Regions from separate parts of the Bacillus sp. V33-4 genome, predicted to be linked through region 2. Evidence: predicted binding sites of a transcription regulator. Region 2 holds the regulator's gene; the other holds the start of a gene.
The links. Region 2 encodes CtsR, which represses protease genes until heat stress. Its sites were predicted from a motif close to ATGGTCAATAAAGGTCAAACA; they were not measured.
Positions count from the first base shown of each region.

Region 1: clpP (ATP-dependent Clp endopeptidase proteolytic subunit ClpP) is a predicted target of CtsR. The motif match lies at 5,060-5,080, and genes of this name have one in related genera.

Region 1 is NZ_PGVC01000001.1:28,782-38,186, forward strand. Features, by position in the region: gene trxB (thioredoxin-disulfide reductase) at 1-288, shown strand, start outside; gene CVD23_RS00145 (NUDIX hydrolase) at 688-1,146, shown strand; gene rapZ (RNase adapter RapZ) at 1,174-2,064, shown strand; gene CVD23_RS00155 (gluconeogenesis factor YvcK family protein) at 2,061-3,044, shown strand; gene whiA (DNA-binding protein WhiA) at 3,082-4,035, shown strand; gene CVD23_RS00165 (HPr family phosphocarrier protein) at 4,058-4,315, shown strand; gene clpP (ATP-dependent Clp endopeptidase proteolytic subunit ClpP) at 4,352-4,966, opposite strand; tRNA gene CVD23_RS00175 (tRNA-Arg) at 5,294-5,365, shown strand; gene rpoN (RNA polymerase factor sigma-54) at 5,685-7,007, shown strand; gene CVD23_RS00185 (glutaredoxin family protein) at 7,024-7,266, shown strand; gene CVD23_RS00190 (sugar-binding transcriptional regulator) at 7,410-8,432, shown strand; gene gap (type I glyceraldehyde-3-phosphate dehydrogenase) at 8,484-9,405, shown strand, end outside.
Region 2 is NZ_PGVC01000026.1:121-9,525, reverse strand. Features, by position in the region: gene gltX (glutamate--tRNA ligase) at 1-7, opposite strand, end outside; gene ispF (2-C-methyl-D-erythritol 2,4-cyclodiphosphate synthase) at 79-561, opposite strand; gene ispD (2-C-methyl-D-erythritol 4-phosphate cytidylyltransferase) at 564-1,268, opposite strand; gene CVD23_RS10320 (PIN/TRAM domain-containing protein) at 1,287-2,369, opposite strand; gene radA (DNA repair protein RadA) at 2,655-4,037, opposite strand; gene clpC (ATP-dependent protease ATP-binding subunit ClpC) at 4,211-6,655, opposite strand; gene CVD23_RS10305 (protein arginine kinase) at 6,672-7,718, opposite strand; gene CVD23_RS10300 (UvrB/UvrC motif-containing protein) at 7,739-8,287, opposite strand; gene CVD23_RS10295 (CtsR family transcriptional regulator) at 8,312-8,773, opposite strand; gene CVD23_RS22470 (hypothetical protein) at 9,145-9,279, shown strand; rRNA gene rrf (5S ribosomal RNA) at 9,404-9,405, opposite strand, start outside.

The sequences.
Region 1 (9,405 bases), on a different contig from region 2:
GAAACAGGGGAAGAGCAGGATTTTCCGGCCGATGGCGTATTTATATACATCGGAATGGTGCCTCTCTCCAAGCCGTTTGCCAATCTTGGCATCACAAATGCAAATGGCTATATCGAAACGAATGAATTGATGGAAACAAAGGTGCCTGGTATCTTTGCTGCAGGTGACATTCGTGAAAAAACACTCCGACAAATTGTTACGGCTACTGGAGACGGAAGCATCGCTGCCCAAAGTGCCCAGCATTTCATCGAAGAACTGAAGGAAGCACAAAAAACCGCGAAAGCTTAGGTTTTGTGAACAAATTTTCGGATTGGAACATTCAATGACATTCAAGCGTGTATCACGATTTCACTATGGTGAGCTGTTGGATGTCGGCATTCCTTTACAAAAAAGTCATTATGTTTTAATTCTGCTGTAACAGTAGTGAAATAATATTGAGGTAGAATAGGAATAGAAATTGACCCCCTTTTAAGAATATATTTTTCTACAGCACAGGTTATCCTGTGCTATTTTTTTTATCAATGTAATATTGGCTAAGCGTGAACAATATGGATCATTTTTTTTTACCTAAAATTATCCGATTTGTATTCATTGTAGCTGTATGTCAAAAATAGTATAATGAAAAGAATGAAATATCGGCGTTTCGAAAGCCGGGTGACAATGGACGGATAAGTTGAGGTGGAATTCGTGCAGCGGGTAACAAATTGTGTCTTGCTTAAAGAGGACAAAATACTTTTATTACAAAAGCCCCGTCGCAGCTGGTGGGTCGCTCCCGGCGGAAAAATGGAACCGGGAGAATCCGTAAGGGATTCATGTATAAGGGAATATCGGGAAGAAACGGGCATATACTTGCGAAACCCAAGTATTAAAGGGATTTTTACCTTCATTATGATGGATGGGGACCAATTGATCTCGGAATGGATGATGTTTACTTTTTTTGCCACCGAGGCAGATGGTGTTCACCTTGAAGAATCCGAAGAGGGCATCCTCGCCTGGCACCGCCTCGAAGATATAAAAAATTTGCCAATGGCAGCGGGCGATTATCATATACTTGATTATATGATCCACGGTAAAGGAGTCATGTATGGGACGTTTACATACACTCCGGATTTTGAACTAATCAGTTACCGTCTTGATCCGAGTTAGAAAGACTTTATTACAGGGGGAAATGAAATGAGTACCGGTGCTAACGATACCCAATTGGTTATCATTACAGGAATGTCAGGAGCAGGGAAAACGGTAGCGATCCAAAGTTTTGAGGATCTCGGTTTTTTTTGCGTCGATAACTTACCGCCTACTTTATTACCAAAGTTTCTTGAACTGATGAAGGAATCTGGGAATAAAATGAATAAAGTGGCGCTGGTTATGGATTTAAGGGGGAGAGAATTTTTCGACCACCTCTTTAAAGCTTTGGATGATCTTGCCGAAAAGTCATGGGTTGCGCCACAAGTACTTTTCCTCGATGCAGATGACAATACACTCGTAAGAAGATACAAGGAAACACGCCGTGTTCATCCGCTTGCTCCGGCAGGCCTGCCACTCGAGGGGATTAAGCTGGAGAGACAGCTTCTTGAAGAGCTGAAAGGAAGAGCACAGCTTATTTATAACACGTCTCAAATGAAACCACGCGAACTTAGAGAGAAAATTTTAACCGAATTCTCAGCTGATAAAAAACTAATTTTTACGGTCAATGTCGTGTCTTTCGGCTTCAAGCATGGCCTGCCAATCGATGCGGATCTTGTCTTTGATGTCCGTTTTTTACCGAATCCACATTATATTGAACATATGCGGCCAAAAACAGGACTTGATGAAGAGGTTTCAAGCTACGTCTTAAAATGGATTGAAACGCAGAAGTTTTTGGAAAAGGTAACCGAACTGCTTAGCTTTATGCTTCCCCACTATAAGCGTGAAGGGAAAGGCCAGCTCGTTATCGCGATTGGCTGTACAGGCGGGCAGCATAGATCGGTTGCGCTTGCCGAATATATTGGCCACTATTTTGAGAACGACTATCATACAAAAATTGCGCACCGGGATATTGAGAGAAGAAAGGACCCAACGACATGACCACCGAACAACAACCTAGAATAGTCATCATTGGAGGCGGAACGGGGTTGCCGGTCTTGTTGCGCGGACTTAAGCAGCTCCCGGTTGATATTACCGCAATTGTCACAGTTGCTGACGATGGTGGAAGCTCGGGTCGGATTAGAAATGATCTTAAGATCCCACCGCCCGGCGATATCAGGAACGTCCTGGCCGCTCTTTCTGATGTTGAGCCGCTGATCGAAGAAATGTTTCAGCACAGATTCAAGACTTCGAATGAACTTTCAGGCCATTCGCTTGGAAATCTAATCTTGGCTGCCATGACTTCGATAACCGGAAATTTTGTGCATGCGATCCAGGAAATGAGCAAGGTTTTGAACGTTCGCGGCAAGGTTCTGCCAGCCGCTAACCAAAGCGTTGTCCTCCATGCCGAAATGGAAGATGGCACGATTGTGTCCGGAGAATCGAAAATTCCTTTCTCCGGAAAGCGCATCAAAAAAGTATTTTTATCACCAAAAAGAATTAAATCATTGCCGGAAACGCTTCACGCCATCAGGCAGGCAGATTTAATTATCATCGGTCCCGGAAGTTTATATACCAGCCTTCTTCCCAATTTGCTTGTTCCGCGGCTTGGTCAAGAAGTATGCCGATCAAAAGCGAGAAAGGTATATATTTGCAATTTAATGACGCAGGCAGGAGAAACACATGATTTTACTGCGAGCGACCATGTGAAAGCCATTTATGAACATATGGACTGTGCTTTTATCGATACCATTTTAGTCCATAATCAAGAAATTCCGCTCGATGTCCAGTATCGCTACAGGGAAGAGCTGGCCAAGCCTGTCCAGTATGATTTGCCAAAGCTTTACGACCTCGGCCTTAAAGTTGTATATGGCGATATTATCAGCGTTGAAGATGGAGTCATTCGCCATGACACGAAAAAAGTTTCCGATTTATTATTTTCTTTGCTTATGGATGAAACTAAAAAGAGGTTCAATGCGTAATACGTAATGCAACCGTTTGTCTACAGGGGGTGGAGGGATGTCTTTCGCTTCGGAAACGAAAAAAGAATTGACGAATATGGAGATAAAGGATTGCTGCGGAAAAGCGGAATTGTCGGCATTAATCCGCATGAATGGGTCTCTGTCTTTTTCCAATCGAAAGCTGGTTGTTGACATTCAAACAGAAAATGCAGCAATCGCAAGAAGAATCTATACATTGATCAAAAGGAGTTACGAGCATGTACAGGTCGAGCTCCTTGTCCGCAAAAAAATGCGTTTGAAAAAGAACAACGTTTATATTGTGCGTCTTTCAGAAGAAGGAAAGAGGATTTTAGAGGATTTAAAAATCCTTGGGGACGGGTTTACTTTTGTCCACGATATTTCCCGGGAGCTTGTTAAAAGGAAATGCTGTAAGCGTTCTTATTTACGGGGAGCCTTTTTGGCGGGAGGATCGGTGAACAATCCGGAAACCTCCTCCTATCATCTTGAAGTGTTCTCCCTTTACCAGGAACACAACGACTCTCTATGTGAATTAATGAATTTGTTCGATTTAAACAGCAAAACGCTTGAGCGGAAAAAAGGCTTTATTACGTATTTAAAGGAAGCAGAAAAAATCACTGAGTTTCTGAATATTATCGGTGCCCACAATGCACTCCTGCGCTTTGAAGACATCCGCATTGTCCGCGATATGAGAAATTCGGTCAACCGCCTTGTCAATTGTGAAACAGCAAACTTAAACAAAACAATCGGTGCAGCATTGCGGCAAGTAGAAAATATTCGCTTTATTGAGCAGACTGTCGGTCTTAAGGTTTTACCTGTAAAGTTAAGGGAAATTGCGGAGCTGCGTGTCGCTTACCAGGATGTTACGTTAAAGGAGCTTGGCGAGATGGTCTCCGGAGGGGAGATCAGCAAATCAGGAATTAACCACCGGCTAAGAAAAATTGATGAAATAGCTGAGAAGCTGCGCGCTGGACAGCCAGCAGGTGATTTATAGAGAAAAACCGGGAGGAATTGTGATGGTAGAAACAAAAGTAGAAGTAAAATTAAAAACGGGCTTACAAGCACGGCCAGCCGCTTTGTTCGTCCAGGAAGCGAATCGTTTTTCTTCCGATATATTTCTGGAGAAAGACGGCAAAAAAGTGAATGCGAAAAGCATCATGGGGTTAATGAGCCTTGCAGTCAGTGCCGGTTCGACGATAACCTTGATTGCGGACGGACATGATGAGCAGAATGCGCTTCAAGAGCTCGCAAATTACATCCAAAAAGAAAATTAAAAAAACTCGCGCCGATTGGCACGAGTTTTTAATTGGTTATTTTTTGTCTTTTTTGTCGGTATTTTCGATAGGGTTTCTAGTGATAATTTGGTCTACTAAGCCGTATTCAAGCGCTCTGTCGGCGGTCATAAAGTTATCGCGTTCTGTATCCCTTGCGATCACTTCAAGTGGCTGGCCTGTGCGTTCAGAAAGAATTTCGTTTAGCTTGTCACGCAAGAATAAAATGCGTTTTGCAGCAATTTCAATTTCAGTTGCCTGGCCTTGCGCGCCGCCAAGCGGCTGATGAATCATGACTTCGCTGTTAGGAAGTGCATAGCGTTTGCCTTTTGTACCTGCAGCAAGTAAAAATGCTCCCATTGAAGCAGCCATTCCGATACAAATTGTTTGCACATCCGGCTTGATAAACTGCATCGTGTCATAAATCGCCATACCGGCAGTAATGCTTCCTCCCGGGCTGTTAATGTAGATGGATATATCTTTCTCGGGGTTTTCCGCTTCAAGGAACAGCAACTGGGCGACAATTGAATTGGACACATGGTCATCAATTCCACTTCCAAGCATAATGATGCGGTCTTTTAGCAGGCGTGAATAAATATCGTAAGCACGCTCGCCCCGGTTTGTCTGTTCAATAACTGTTGGGATTAAATTCATTAACGCTTCCTCCTCCAATATCAAGAGATCAAACATACATTAGTAATGCAGTTCTTCCAATAGAAGAATAGTATGTATTGCTATCATACAATGATGGTCAATAAAGGTCAAACGAATCGCATTCGAGAATGGGGTGAATCGTTCGACACTTTTATGACTGGAAAAAAACCGCTCCGTTTCCATCTTACCCAAAGTATATTTTTTTAAACGCCGAACTTGCTTGCAAAGAATGAAAACATGCCCTATAATAGTAAATCGTAGTGCTTAAACGATTAGCAGCTTTTTATGCGAAAGAAGGCGCTTGACAAGCGATTTATATTTTAATATGCCCTCGTGGTGCAACGGATAGCACGTAAGATTCCGGTTCTTGAGATGTGGGTTCGATTCCTGCCGAGGGCGTTGCCAAAAACCTTTTCCTGATTCACAACATCAGGGAGAGGTTTTTTATATTATCGGGGTGAGTGCCGCTGGTCAGTTGCGTCTCTCTGACAAAACTGGTTTCGCTCATAAATTCGACAACCGCTCATAAATCAATCTCATAAATTCGGAGTGTTGTAAATAAAACTGGAATACATATTATAATACCGTGTAACTCAGTGCACCCAACGAAAATCTTCCTGCAACGAGGTCCTTATTTCTACCGGGATCTGCATTATAAATAAATTTCCATACACCATTGCTGATCCTTATTGTAAAATGGGTGCAGGGGGGATGCAGAATGGATTTTAAAGCGGGACTTTGGCAGCAGCAAACTTTAAAATTGATGCTTACGCAGGAGCTGACTCAAGCGATTGCGCTTTTGCAGTATTCTGCTCAGGAGCTTAACGCTTTCCTCGAAAATAAAGCAGCAGAGAACCCCCTTTTACAGCTGGATTCAGGCAATTTTCAAACCGCCATTGATCCGCGGATGGACCGGAGTAAATCCTCATGGAAAAATAGTCAAAAAGACAAGAAAAGCTGGATCGAACAAATAGGCGAGAAGGTTGTCTCATTAGATGAATACTTGCGTTCACAAATCAATTTTAAACAAGTCACAACACGGCAAATACACATTCTCACCGATTTCATCCTTAATTTAGATGAAAACGGTTACTTCTATGATTGGCATGAAGCTGTGGCTAAATATCCACTGCAAGAGGCGGAAGAATGTTTGCACATCCTCCAGCAGCTCGATCCTGCCGGCATCGGTGCGCGCAGCCTTCAGGAATGTCTGTTACTGCAGTTGCAAAGACTCGGAAACAGAAATGCATTGGCGGAGATGATTATAACCGATTATTTTCACCCATTTGCCAATAAGAATTGGAAGCTGATCTCGAAAGAGGCAGGAATTGAGCTAAAGGAGATCCAGCAAACATTTGATTTTATTCAAACGCTCAATCCCAGACCGGGTGCTCTTTTTCAGCAGCAAAAGCCGGTCTACATGATCCCGGATGTAATTATTGATTGGAATGGCATCGATTATACGGTGACCATCCTTGATTCCGTCATTCCGAAGCTGAGCTTTAACCATGCTTATTTTACGGAAATGTCAACCTATAAGGACGACCAGGTCAGCCGCTTTCTTCAGGAAAAAAAACAGGATTATTATTGGATTTTAAAAAGCCTGGAGCAAAGAAAAGAAACGCTGCTGAAAGTAACAATGAAAATCGTTGAAAAGCAGCAAGGTTTTTTCAAAAAAGGACGCGAGGGTCTCAAGCCATTAATCATGAAGGAAATATCCGATGAATTGGGCATTCATGAATCGACAGTCAGCAGGGCGGTCCGGGAAAAATATGCACAAACCCCATTTGGAACGATGGAATTAAAATCATTTTTTACGAGTACAATTCAAACCGTTTCAAGTGAAAATACTTCATCGGCACAGGTGAAAAGTAAAATTGAAGCATATGTTGCCGCTGAAAATAAACAAAAGCCGTTATCTGATCAGGAAATTGTCGCAAGGCTGCAGGAAGAAGGAATGATCGTTTCAAGAAGGACAGTCGCCAAATACCGGGATCAGCTAGGGATAGCTTCATCCTCAAAAAGGAAAAGATACGAATAGAAGGAGAAATAAACTGGTGCTTAAGCTTACTTTTTATACGCGAACTAAATGCCCTTTATGTGACAAGGCAAAAACCGCTTTAATTGAGATGCGATCAGAATATCCTTTCGAATTGGAAGAAAGGGATATTGACGAAAGCGACGAATTAACCGAGAAATACGGTTTGATGATTCCGGTTGTCGAACTTGATGGAGAGATGCTTCAATACGGTCATATTGATAAATTCGAATTAAGTAAACGTTTGCAAAAAAAAGATTAAACATATATGTTGAATTAGCCGTTCACTCCTGTTAAAATGAAAATGGAATCAGGAGTGATTTTTTTTTACCGTTAGCGGGACATAATATGTCACACCGGGACGTTTTGTGACCAACATCACTTCATTCAAGGAGAAACGGTATGATGAATTCATTATTTGATATCCAAAGAAGATTATTGCCTGATCTGCTTGATGTTATGCAAAAACGTTATCTGATCCTCCAATACATAAACGTGATGCAGCCAGTGGGGAGACGAAGTCTGGCGATCAGCCTCGGGCTTACCGAGCGCGTGCTTCGTTCAGAAGTCGAGTTTTTAAAGGGCCAGAGCTTGCTTTATTTTACAAGCCTGGGAATGAGTTTAACAGAAGAAGGCAAGGCCCTGTTGGAAAGACTTGATAGCATAATGAGAGGCATAACGGGTATAGACAAATTAGAGCGCCAGCTCGAAGCCCAGCTTGGCATCCAAAAAGTGATTATCGTCAATGGCGACAGCGACCAGTCACCATGGGTAAAGCATGAACTTGGGAGAGCGTGCGCGATCTCCATGAAAGAGCGTCTTCACGACGAAAATATCATTGCCGTAACCGGTGGATCTACAATGGCGGCAGTTGCTGAAATGCTGACACTCGATTTTGGCAAGAATGATTTGCTGTTTGTGCCTGCAAGAGGCGGGTTGGGTGAAGATGTACAAAACCAGGCGAATACGATCTGTGCAAAAATGGCCGCGCAAACAGGGGCAAAGCACCGCGTTCTTTATGTACCTGACCAGGTAAGCCGTGAAATTTACCAATCATTTATAAAAGAGCCTTTTATTCATGAAGTGCTTGATTTAATCAAATCGGCTAGCATGGTTTTACATGGAATTGGAGACGCTATAACAATGGCGGAGCGCCGGAAAACGAGTGCGGAAGATTTGGAGATCATTCGTAAAAAGAAAGCTGTTGGTGAAGCTTTCGGCTATTACTTTGATGAAACTGGGGAAATTGTCCACAAAGTCCCAACGATTGGTTTGCAGCTTGGAGACTTGCCCGGCGTTGACAGCGTTTTGGCTGTTGCGGGCGGCTTCTCAAAGGCAAAGGCCATTCGCGCCTACATGAAACAGGCTCCGGCATCGACGATTTTAATTACCGATGAAGGTGCCGCTAAGCAGTTGATACAAGGGTAACCCCCTTTATATAAATAAAAAGCCTTATATATTCAAAGGAGGAAAATCATCATGGCAGTAAAAGTTGGTATTAATGGTTTTGGTAGAATTGGACGTGTTGTATTCCGTGCAGCACTGAACAACCCAAATGTAGAAGTAGTGGCAGTAAACGACTTAACAGATGCAAATATGCTTGCGCATTTATTAAAATATGATACTGTTCACGGTAAGCTGGACCAGGATGTGACTGTTGATGGAGATTCCCTCGTTGTCGGCGGGAAAAAAGTAAAAGTTCTTGCTGAACGCGATCCTGCTCAACTAGGCTGGGGCGACCTTGGTGTTGAAGTGGTTGTTGAATCAACAGGCCGTTTTACAAAGCGTGCTGACGCTGCAAAACATTTAGAAGCCGGCGCGAAAAAAGTTATTATCTCTGCTCCTGCGAGCGATGAGGATATCACAATTGTTATGGGTGTAAACCATGATAAATATGATGCTGCAAACCATCATGTAATCTCGAATGCTTCTTGTACTACTAACTGTTTAGCTCCTTTCGCGAAAGTTCTTAATGATAAGTTTGGAATTAAACGTGGAATGATGACAACTGTCCACTCATACACAAATGACCAGCAAATCTTGGACTTGCCGCATAAGGATTATCGACGTGCCCGTGCCGCGGCAGAAAATATTATTCCGACAACAACTGGTGCTGCAAAAGCAGTGTCCCTCGTTTTGCCTGAACTTAAAGATAAATTAAATGGAGGCGCAATGCGCGTACCAACTCCAAACGTATCTTTAGTAGACTTGGTGGCTGAACTTAATTCAGATGTAACAGCTGAACAACTAAATGCCGCTTTCAAGGAAGCTTCTGAGGGAGAATTAAAAGGGATTTTAGGCTACACAGAAGAGCCTTTGGTATCAAGGGACTTTAACGGAAGTGAGTATTCTTCCACTATCGATGCACTTTCCACAATGGTTATGGAAGGTAACATGGTAA
Region 2 (9,405 bases):
TCGACATAGTACTTCCTCCTTGTTAACGAGCTTTGCTTGCTTCATTGTATCATTGTGCTTTATTGTAATAAAGCTGCGTTATGCATTTTTTTCTTTTAAAAGAACTACCGCCTGGGCCGCGATGCCTTCGCCGCGTCCGGGGAATCCAAGTTTCTCTGTCGTGGTTGCCTTTACATTGATATACTGCGTGGATGTACCGAGAAGACCGGCAATACGGTCCCGCATCTTATCAATATAAGGAGCCATCTTCGGCTTCTCGGCAATAACGGTACAATCGGCATTGACGAGCTCATAGCCCCGTTCCGACACGATTTTCCAGACATGCTCCAGCAGTTGCGCGGAATCAGCATCTTTAAAAGTGGGATCGGTATCTGGAAAGTGTTTGCCGATATCGCCTTCCCCGATCGCACCTAAGCATGCGTCAGCAATCGTATGTAAAAGAACATCTGCATCCGAGTGCCCTAACAGGCCTTTTTCAAATGGAATTTCAATGCCGCCAATAATAAGCGGACGGCCCTCTATTAATTGATGAACATCAAAGCCCTGTCCAATCCGAAACATTCTCATTCCCCTTTGTTTTTAATCGCGGAGTTCCTTTTTTTCATAATAGCTTCGGCGAAAAAAAGGTCCTCCGGTGTTGTAAGCTTAATATTGTCATAACTGCCTTCGACGACAGTTACGGGAACGCCGATCCGCTCGATGAGGCTTGCATCATCGGTGCCGATAAACCCGCTTTCCGCCGCGTCCTTATGCGCCTTAAGCAAAAGCGAAACGCGAAAAGCCTGTGGGGTTTGAATTGCCCACAAGCTTGAACGCTCAATCGTTGTAACCACTTTACGCGCTTGAACCTTTTTAATCGTATCCTTTACCGGAACAGCAACAATCGCCGCCCCGTCTCGTTCCGCCACCTCGGCCAGTTGATGAATAATCGGTATATCAATAAAAGGCCTAGCGGCATCATGAACGAGAACGATACCATCGTTTTTCAGCGTTTTGATGGCGTTATACACACTATGCTGCCGCTCTGTTCCGCCCGCAACAAGTGAATGTACTTTTTGAATGCCGTAGTCCTTTAACAATCTCTTTATTTCCGGTTCTTCTTGAGGATTAACAGCTAAAACGATTTCACTGCACGCGTGATCTGCCTCGAACACTCTTAACGTATGAATGAAAACCGGAATTTCGTGAAGATGAACGAGAAGCTTGTTCTTGCCGGCTCCCATTCTTTTCCCCTGACCGGCTGCAGGAATAATAACCTGGTAAGCCATAGACTAACCCCTATCTCACTATAAAGCTTTTTCCAATAGCTTCGGTTTTGCAAAGATCATGCGTCCGGCTGATGTTTGCAGGACACTCGTAACTACAACATCAATTCGTTTGCCGATAAAATCGCGGCCGTCTTCCACCACAATCATCGTGCCATCATCAAGATAGGCAACACCCTGATTATATTCTTTGCCATCTTTAATAACCTGTACATTGAGCTCTTCGCCCGGAAGAACGACCGGTTTAACGGCATTAGCTAGATCATTAATATTTAAAACAGAAACATTCTGAAGTTCGCACACTTTATTTAAATTGAAGTCATTTGTAACAACGACGCCGCTTGTTATTTTTGCTAATTTAACAAGCTTGCTGTCAACCTCCTGGATCTCTTCAAAATCGCCTTCGTAAATCTCGACTTTCATGGCCAGTTCTTTCTGGATGCGATTCAGGATATCAAGTCCGCGGCGGCCGCGATTTCGTTTCAAAGCATCCGATGAATCAGCGATATGCTGCAGCTCCTCAAGAACAAATTGCGGAATGACAATAGTGCCTTCCAGAAAGCCAGTCTGGCATATATCCGCTACTCTTCCATCAATGATTACACTCGTATCAAGAATCTTTAAAGAATTATTGGCATGCGGATCCTGTTCTTCATCAACAGGCTTCTTTTTTCGGTTCGCAAACAGGTTTAAAAGCTCGTCTCTCTTTTTAAAACCGACCTGGAAACCGAGGTAGCCAAATAAAAGCGTTAGTACAGTGGGCGCTACCGTATTCAACACAGGCACTTGAATCGCATTGAGCGCAAACCCAATCAGGAATGCAAGAACAAGGCCGAATGCCAGCCCCACACTTCCAAAAATGATATCTGTAATCGGCGCCTTCACCAAGGAGTCTTCGAACCATCTGACAAAGTTGACAACATAATCAATGGCCCAGAAACTAATAAAATAAAATATAAGTGCACCTAGAATGGCAGCCACATACCCATTATTTAAAAATAGAATGTTGTCTGCACTCACCAATGTTAATAAATCAGGTATTAAAAATATGCCAAGCGTTCCGCCGATAATAAGGAAGCACGCTTGAATGATACGTTTTAACATTCCTTCACCTCCTTCTAACCATTATAAACAAATTCTATAAATTGAAACGTAGTATTGCAGATTAATTTCATTTTTTTATGGTCAATCTTGTTATCTTAAAATAACTTTCTCAAGTGAATAAAAAAGATAATCCTTATGGCTAAAGGACAATATTCCATCTTTAAGGGTAGCATCGCAAAAATGAAGTGTCAAATAATAAAGGTTTTTATTTTATCATAGGACTTTTGTCATTTCAATCTAATTTTTTAAATCCCAGTGAATTTTACTGTACGGGCGAAGATCTCCTTATCCCCCAAGCACGGCCTGAAGGGCCTGGCTGACGGAAGAAACTCCTACAAGCTGAATGCCCGACGGCTCTGTCCAGCCTCCCAAATTATTTTCAGGCAGAATGACTCTCTCAAACCCAAGCTTCGCTGCTTCCTGGACTCTCTGCTCGATTCTTGAGACACGCCTTACTTCGCCGGTCAATCCAACTTCGCCAATAATACAATCTGAAGCTCGGGTCGGTTTGTCGCGAAAGCTTGAAGCGATGCTGACTGCAACTGCCAAATCAATGGCAGGTTCATCTAATTTGACACCGCCGGCCACTTTTAAATAGGCGTCCTGGTTTTGTAAAAGCATCCCAACTCTCTTTTCCAACACCGCCATCAACAGCGATACCCGGTTATGGTCAATTCCGGTCGCCATCCTTCTTGGATTTCCAAAGCTGGTCGGTGAAATTAACGCTTGTATTTCAACCAATACAGGGCGAGTCCCCTCCATAGAAGCGACGACAGTTGACCCTGATGCCCCCTGCGACCGTTCCTCGAGAAAAATCTCCGAAGGATTTTCCACTTCTTCAAGCCCAAATTCCTTCATTTCAAAAATACCCATTTCATTTGTCGAGCCAAATCTATTTTTCACGGCACGCAAGATTCGATATGTATGGTGCCGTTCACCTTCAAAATATAGAACGGTGTCGACCATATGCTCGAGAAGACGGGGGCCAGCGATTGAACCTTCCTTCGTAACGTGTCCTACGATAAAAATCGCAATCCCTTTTGTTTTAGCAATTCTCATTAATTCTGCTGTACATTCCCGAACCTGTGAAACGCTTCCCGGAGCCGAAGTTATCTCGGGATGATAGATCGTTTGAATCGAATCAACGATCACAAAGCCCGGCGACATCCCTTCAATCGTTCGGCTGATTTCCTCCAAATTTGTTTCTGCATAAACGTTCAGGTTTTCAGAGGTTACTCCAAGGCGATCCGCTCTCAATTTCGTTTGCCTCATGGACTCTTCACCTGATATATAGAGAACCGAATGCTCTTTTTTTGCAAGCTGCGCCGACACTTGCAGCAGCAATGTCGATTTGCCTATCCCCGGATCCCCGCCGATCAGTACTAATGACCCTCTAACCACTCCTCCGCCAAGCACCCTGTTCAGTTCTTGCATGTCTGTCGTAATTCTCGGTTCGCTTGTTGTTTCAATCGCAGTAATCGGGGTTGCTTTAGCCACGGCAGCCGATGCTCCCTGTGAATGGGCAAATGCTCCACGCCTTCCTGTACTGGCCGGTTCAATTTCTTCAACCATCTTATTCCATGCTCCACATGCCGGGCATTTTCCCATCCATTTCGCGGATTCATACCCGCATTCTTGACATATAAACTTTGTTTTTTTCTTTGCCATCAATTTCTTCCTCTCCAATGGGGCGTAACGATGTCTTTCACTTTATTATAAGGTATCTTGTCCTCTTTTTCGAAAATCTCGAAGCATCTCAGGAAACAAAAAAAGAGGTACACGTAAATGGTGCTTATTTACGCGTACCTCACGATGTTTAGTTTAAAAACAAATGCTTTTCCCTACAGTTTAACTTTCCCGCTTTCTTCAGCCGCTTTGACGACAAACTCGCCGTCCTCCACATCAATAATGACATGATGGCCGGTTAAGACCTTGCCTTTTAGCAGTTCTTCAGACAAACGGTCTTCAATATGCTTCTGAATAGCACGTCGCAACGGACGTGCTCCGTATTCAGGGTCGTATCCTTCTTCAGAAATTTTCTCTTTTGCTGCATCTGTCAGCTCTAAATTAATGTCCTGCTCCTTCAAGCGGTTTGTTAATTGATCGGACATTAATGAGACAATTTCTTTCAAGTGTGGCTTCTCAAGAGCATGGAAGACGATAATTTCATCGATACGATTGAGGAATTCAGGTCGGAAGGCTTTCTTTAACTCTTCCATTACCTTGCCTTTCATATCTTTATAATCGTGCTCTCCATCCTGAATATTAAAGCCGACATATTTGTTTCGTCTCAGCGCTTCAGCTCCGACGTTAGAAGTCATGATCAGTACGGTATTGCGGAAATCGACCGTGCGCCCTTTCGAATCTGTCAGGCGTCCGTCCTCCAATACTTGAAGCAGGATATTAAATACATCAGGGTGAGCCTTCTCAATCTCATCGAGCAGAATGACTGAATATGGTTTTCTGCGGACCTTTTCGGTCAACTGACCGCCTTCATCATATCCAACGTATCCCGGCGGTGAACCGACAAGGCGTGATGTCGAATGCTTCTCCATGTATTCCGACATGTCGATCCGAATCATCGCATCCTCATCCCCGAACATTGATTCCGCTAGAGCACGGGCAAGCTCGGTTTTACCGACACCAGTCGGTCCAAGGAAGATGAATGAGCCAATTGGGCGCTTTGGATCTTTCAGGCCGGCACGGGCACGGCGAACTGCTTTGGAAACTGCCTTTACAGCTTCCTCCTGCCCAATTACTCGTGAATGAAGAATTTCTTCAAGGTTCAACAGCTTATCTGTTTCTGTTTGGGCCAGCTTGGCAACAGGGATACCTGTCCAGCTCGCAACAACGTGCGCAATATCTTCGACAGTAACCTCACTGTTTTCTTTACCTTGCTTTTCCTTCCAGTTCTTTTTCGTTTCTTCGAGCTTTTCACGCAGGCGTTGCTCGGTATCTCTTAATGAAGCTGCTTTTTCAAACTCCTGGCTTTGAACAGCTGCATCTTTTTCTTTTCTTACTTCCTCCAATTTCAGTTCAAGCTCTTTCAAATTCGGAGGAGTTGTATAGGAACGAAGTCTTACTTTTGAACCGGCTTCATCAATTAAATCGATCGCTTTATCCGGTAAAAAACGGTCTGAGATATAGCGGTCGGACAGCTTAACTGCCGCATCAATCGATTCATCCGTGATCGAAACACGGTGATGGGCTTCGTAACGATCTCGAAGTCCTTTTAAAATTTGAACGGATTCTTCAACAGTTGGCTCATCGACCGTAATTGGCTGGAAGCGCCGTTCCAACGCGGCGTCTTTTTCAATATATTTTCGATATTCATCAAGAGTTGTCGCGCCAATACATTGCAATTCACCGCGGGCAAGTGACGGCTTCAAGATATTGGAAGCATCAATTGCGCCTTCAGCTCCCCCTGCTCCAATCAATGTGTGAAGTTCATCAATAAACAAAATGATATTGCCAGCCTGGCGTATTTCATCCATTACTTTTTTAAGGCGGTCTTCGAATTCACCGCGATATTTCGTTCCGGCGACGACCGTTCCCATATCAAGGGTCATGACACGCTTATCGCGGAGAATTTCCGGCACCTCATTATTGACAATTTGCTGGGCTAGCCCCTCTGCAATTGCCGTCTTACCGACACCAGGTTCACCAATCAGTACCGGGTTGTTTTTTGTACGGCGGCTTAATACCTCAATAACTCTTTGAATTTCTTTGCTTCTTCCGATCACCGGATCAAGGCTTCCTTCACGCGCAATCGAAGTCAAGTCCCTCGCAAGACTATCCAATGTAGGAGTGTTGGCATTTGCAGACGCACCGCCCTGGTGGCTTCCCGATTCATTGCTTCCTAATAATTGAAGCACTTGCTGACGTGCTTTATTCAAGCTGACGCCGAGATTGTTTAAGACTCTTGCTGCCACGCCCTCTCCCTCACGGATAAGCCCTAGAAGAATATGTTCAGTACCAACATATGAATGACCGAGCTTTCGTGCCTCATCCATTGAAAGTTCAATTACTTTCTTCGCTCTAGGTGTATAATTAGGCGTCTGTGTCACTTCTTTACCAGTGCCAATTAAATTTTCAACTTCTTTTTGGATTTTTTCTGAACCAAGACCTAAAGCATACAAAGCTTTAGCGGCAATCCCTTCACCTTCACGTACAAGGCCTAAAAGAATATGTTCTGTACCAATATTGTTATGTCCTAGGCGGATCGCTTCTTCTTGAGCCAACGCCAGCACCTTCTGAGCTCTCTCGGTAAAACGTCCAAACATCATATGCTCTTCCTCCTGTCTATTCTTCCATTTTCAATCTTTCCCGTATTAAAGTAGCACGGCGGATATCACGCTCATTCGGTCGCAAAGGGCCGCCGGCATATTGCTGTAAAAATCCTGGCTGCGTTAAAATCATTAATTCATTTAAAATGGTCTTCGAAACATTTTTTATAAAGCCCATATCGATCCCGAGACGTACATCTGACAAACAGCGAGCTGCTTCCTTTGTTTCAATGATTCGGCTGTTGGCGAGAGTACCCAAAGAACGGAAAACCCTGTCTTCTAATTGTATGTTTGCCGTTTTGGCTAATGCTTCCCGCGCCGATCTTTCCTGTGAAATCAACTGGCTGACGACACTTTTTAAATCTTCAACAATATCTTGTTCCGATTTTCCAAGTGTCATTTGATTTGAGATTTGAAAAATATTTCCCAACGCTTCGCTGCCTTCTCCATAAATACCTCTTACTACCAATCCGAGCTGGTTAATCGCCGGGATGATCCGATTTATTTGCTGAGTTAAAACAAGGGCGGGCAAATGCATCATCACCGATGCGCGTAGCCCTGTCCCTACATTAGTGGGACAGCTCGTCAAATACCCGAGCTTCTCATCAAACGCGTAGTTAACTTGCTCTTCCATCCAGTCATCGACCTTGTTCGCCATATCAAGTGCTTCTGCCAGCTGAAAAGCAGGAAACAGGCACTGTATCCGAATATGGTCTTCTTCATTAATCATGATGCTGACTTCTTCATTTTCCGAGAGCAAACATGCCCCTGAGCTTGAATCTTCGGCAAGCTGCGGACTGATCAAATGCTTTTCAATCAGAACCCTTTTTTGTAAAGGCTGCAGCTCTTCCATCTTTAACAGCTCTAATTTTCCAAGGCTGCCCGGTCCGCCAGTGAGAACACGTTCTTCAATCGTTTTTAATATCCTGGATGCTTCTTCGCTTGAATAAAGTGTTGAAAAGGTAAATTCATTAAGGTTTCGAGCAAGGCGGACCCTGGAGCTTAATACAATATCGGAATCGGGCCCTTCAGCGCTCATCCACGAACTTACAGCCTGGCTCATAAATCGGTTAAGAGACACACTTACTCCCCTCCCTTATTGGCTTCGTTCATGCTTTTTTCCACTGAACGAATTTCATCCCTGACTTGCGCAGCTTTTTCGAATTCTTCCTTCGAAATTAGCTCGATAAGACTCTGTTTCAAAGAATCCAGCCGTCGGCGCATTTGGATGCTGCCGCCAATTCTTTTTGGGATTTTGCCGTTATGGCTCCAATTGCCACTGTGAAGTCGCCTTAAAATTGGTTTAAGCTGCTCTTTAAATGTATCGTAGCAATTTGCGCAGCCAAACCTGCCCACCTTTGCAAACTGTGGAAAGGTCATCTTGCAGTTTTCACACTGAACAATGTCATCCTGATCATACTGCGGTTTTGTTGATTGCGGGAATGCCGGCTCAACATTCAGAAGACCGGCTAATAGGTTGTTGATCGAAAACCCCGATCCACTGTTGAACATAAACATATCGCCTTTTTCCTGAGCACATTTTTCACAAAGATGGACCTCTGTCTTTTCGCCATTCACTATTTTTGTAACATGCATTGTTGCCGGCCTCTGATTACAATCTTCGCAAATCATGATTTCACCCCTCAGCTCAACTTATTATTTATATTTTAATGAGGTCAACATCGCCTGCAGCATTCTTGCCCTAAGCTCATCACGATGGGGAAGGTCTATATATAGTACAGAGCGGTCAATTACACTGAGCATAATTTTAGCTTCTCTTCGTGTAATAACCCCTTCATTTGCTAGACGATAAATTACATCCTCGGCACTACTTTGAGATACACGGTTCTGAACTAACAGCAAAAGATCATTTATTAGATGGGCAAAGTCATTGGTCTGTACCTTCATAATTCGAATATAACCGCCCCCGCCGCGCTTACTCTCAACGATATAACCTCTTTCAACCGTAAACCGGGTATTAATAACGTAATTAATCTGAGACGGTACACATTGGAACTTATCGGCTACTTCACTTCTCTTAATCTCAACAATTTCCTTCTCACTCAGTTCCAAAACGGACTTTAAATAGTGCTCAATAATGTCTGAGATATTCCTCATTATAGCCCCCCAATCTGACTTTGACTATATTTGACTTTCATTATACATGATACCCTCAATTGAATGCAAACGATCTGAGAACTCCCTTATATTTTCTCCAAAATCCCCTTTCTCAAACCTGCAGCGCAACTATGTAATAGCCTTTTGCCAATTATAAAAGCTCCAGTCCGGATCAACTATTTTCATACATAACTGCGTGATTTTAGTTACCGGGGTTTTGGGAGAGTGGAGACATCAGATCTGCTGACTGATTCGGAATTGGCCGAGGGACTTTTAGCTGATTTTCGGATCTAAAAGTCTACTTGACTTAGAGTATGTAGCAAAATTATTTTCAAAATGAGCTTGGTTGTGAAAGAGATGAAGTATTTGAGGTGGATAAACGTAGAAAATCACGAATTTTTATTGAAAATGTTGATAATTTGTTGGATGGTAAAAAAGAATTAAGCGGAAAATCCGGTGATTCACGCGAAAGTACGGAGGAATTAAGCGGAATCCTGCTTAATTAAGCGGAAAATCCAGGAATTAAGCGATAATCGTGATTAATTAAGCGAAGACGGTGTGGCGGATGTTTTTTCTCCGTGTCTAACGAACAAAAAAAGAACAACCATCATCGGCTGTTCTTTTGTATGCGC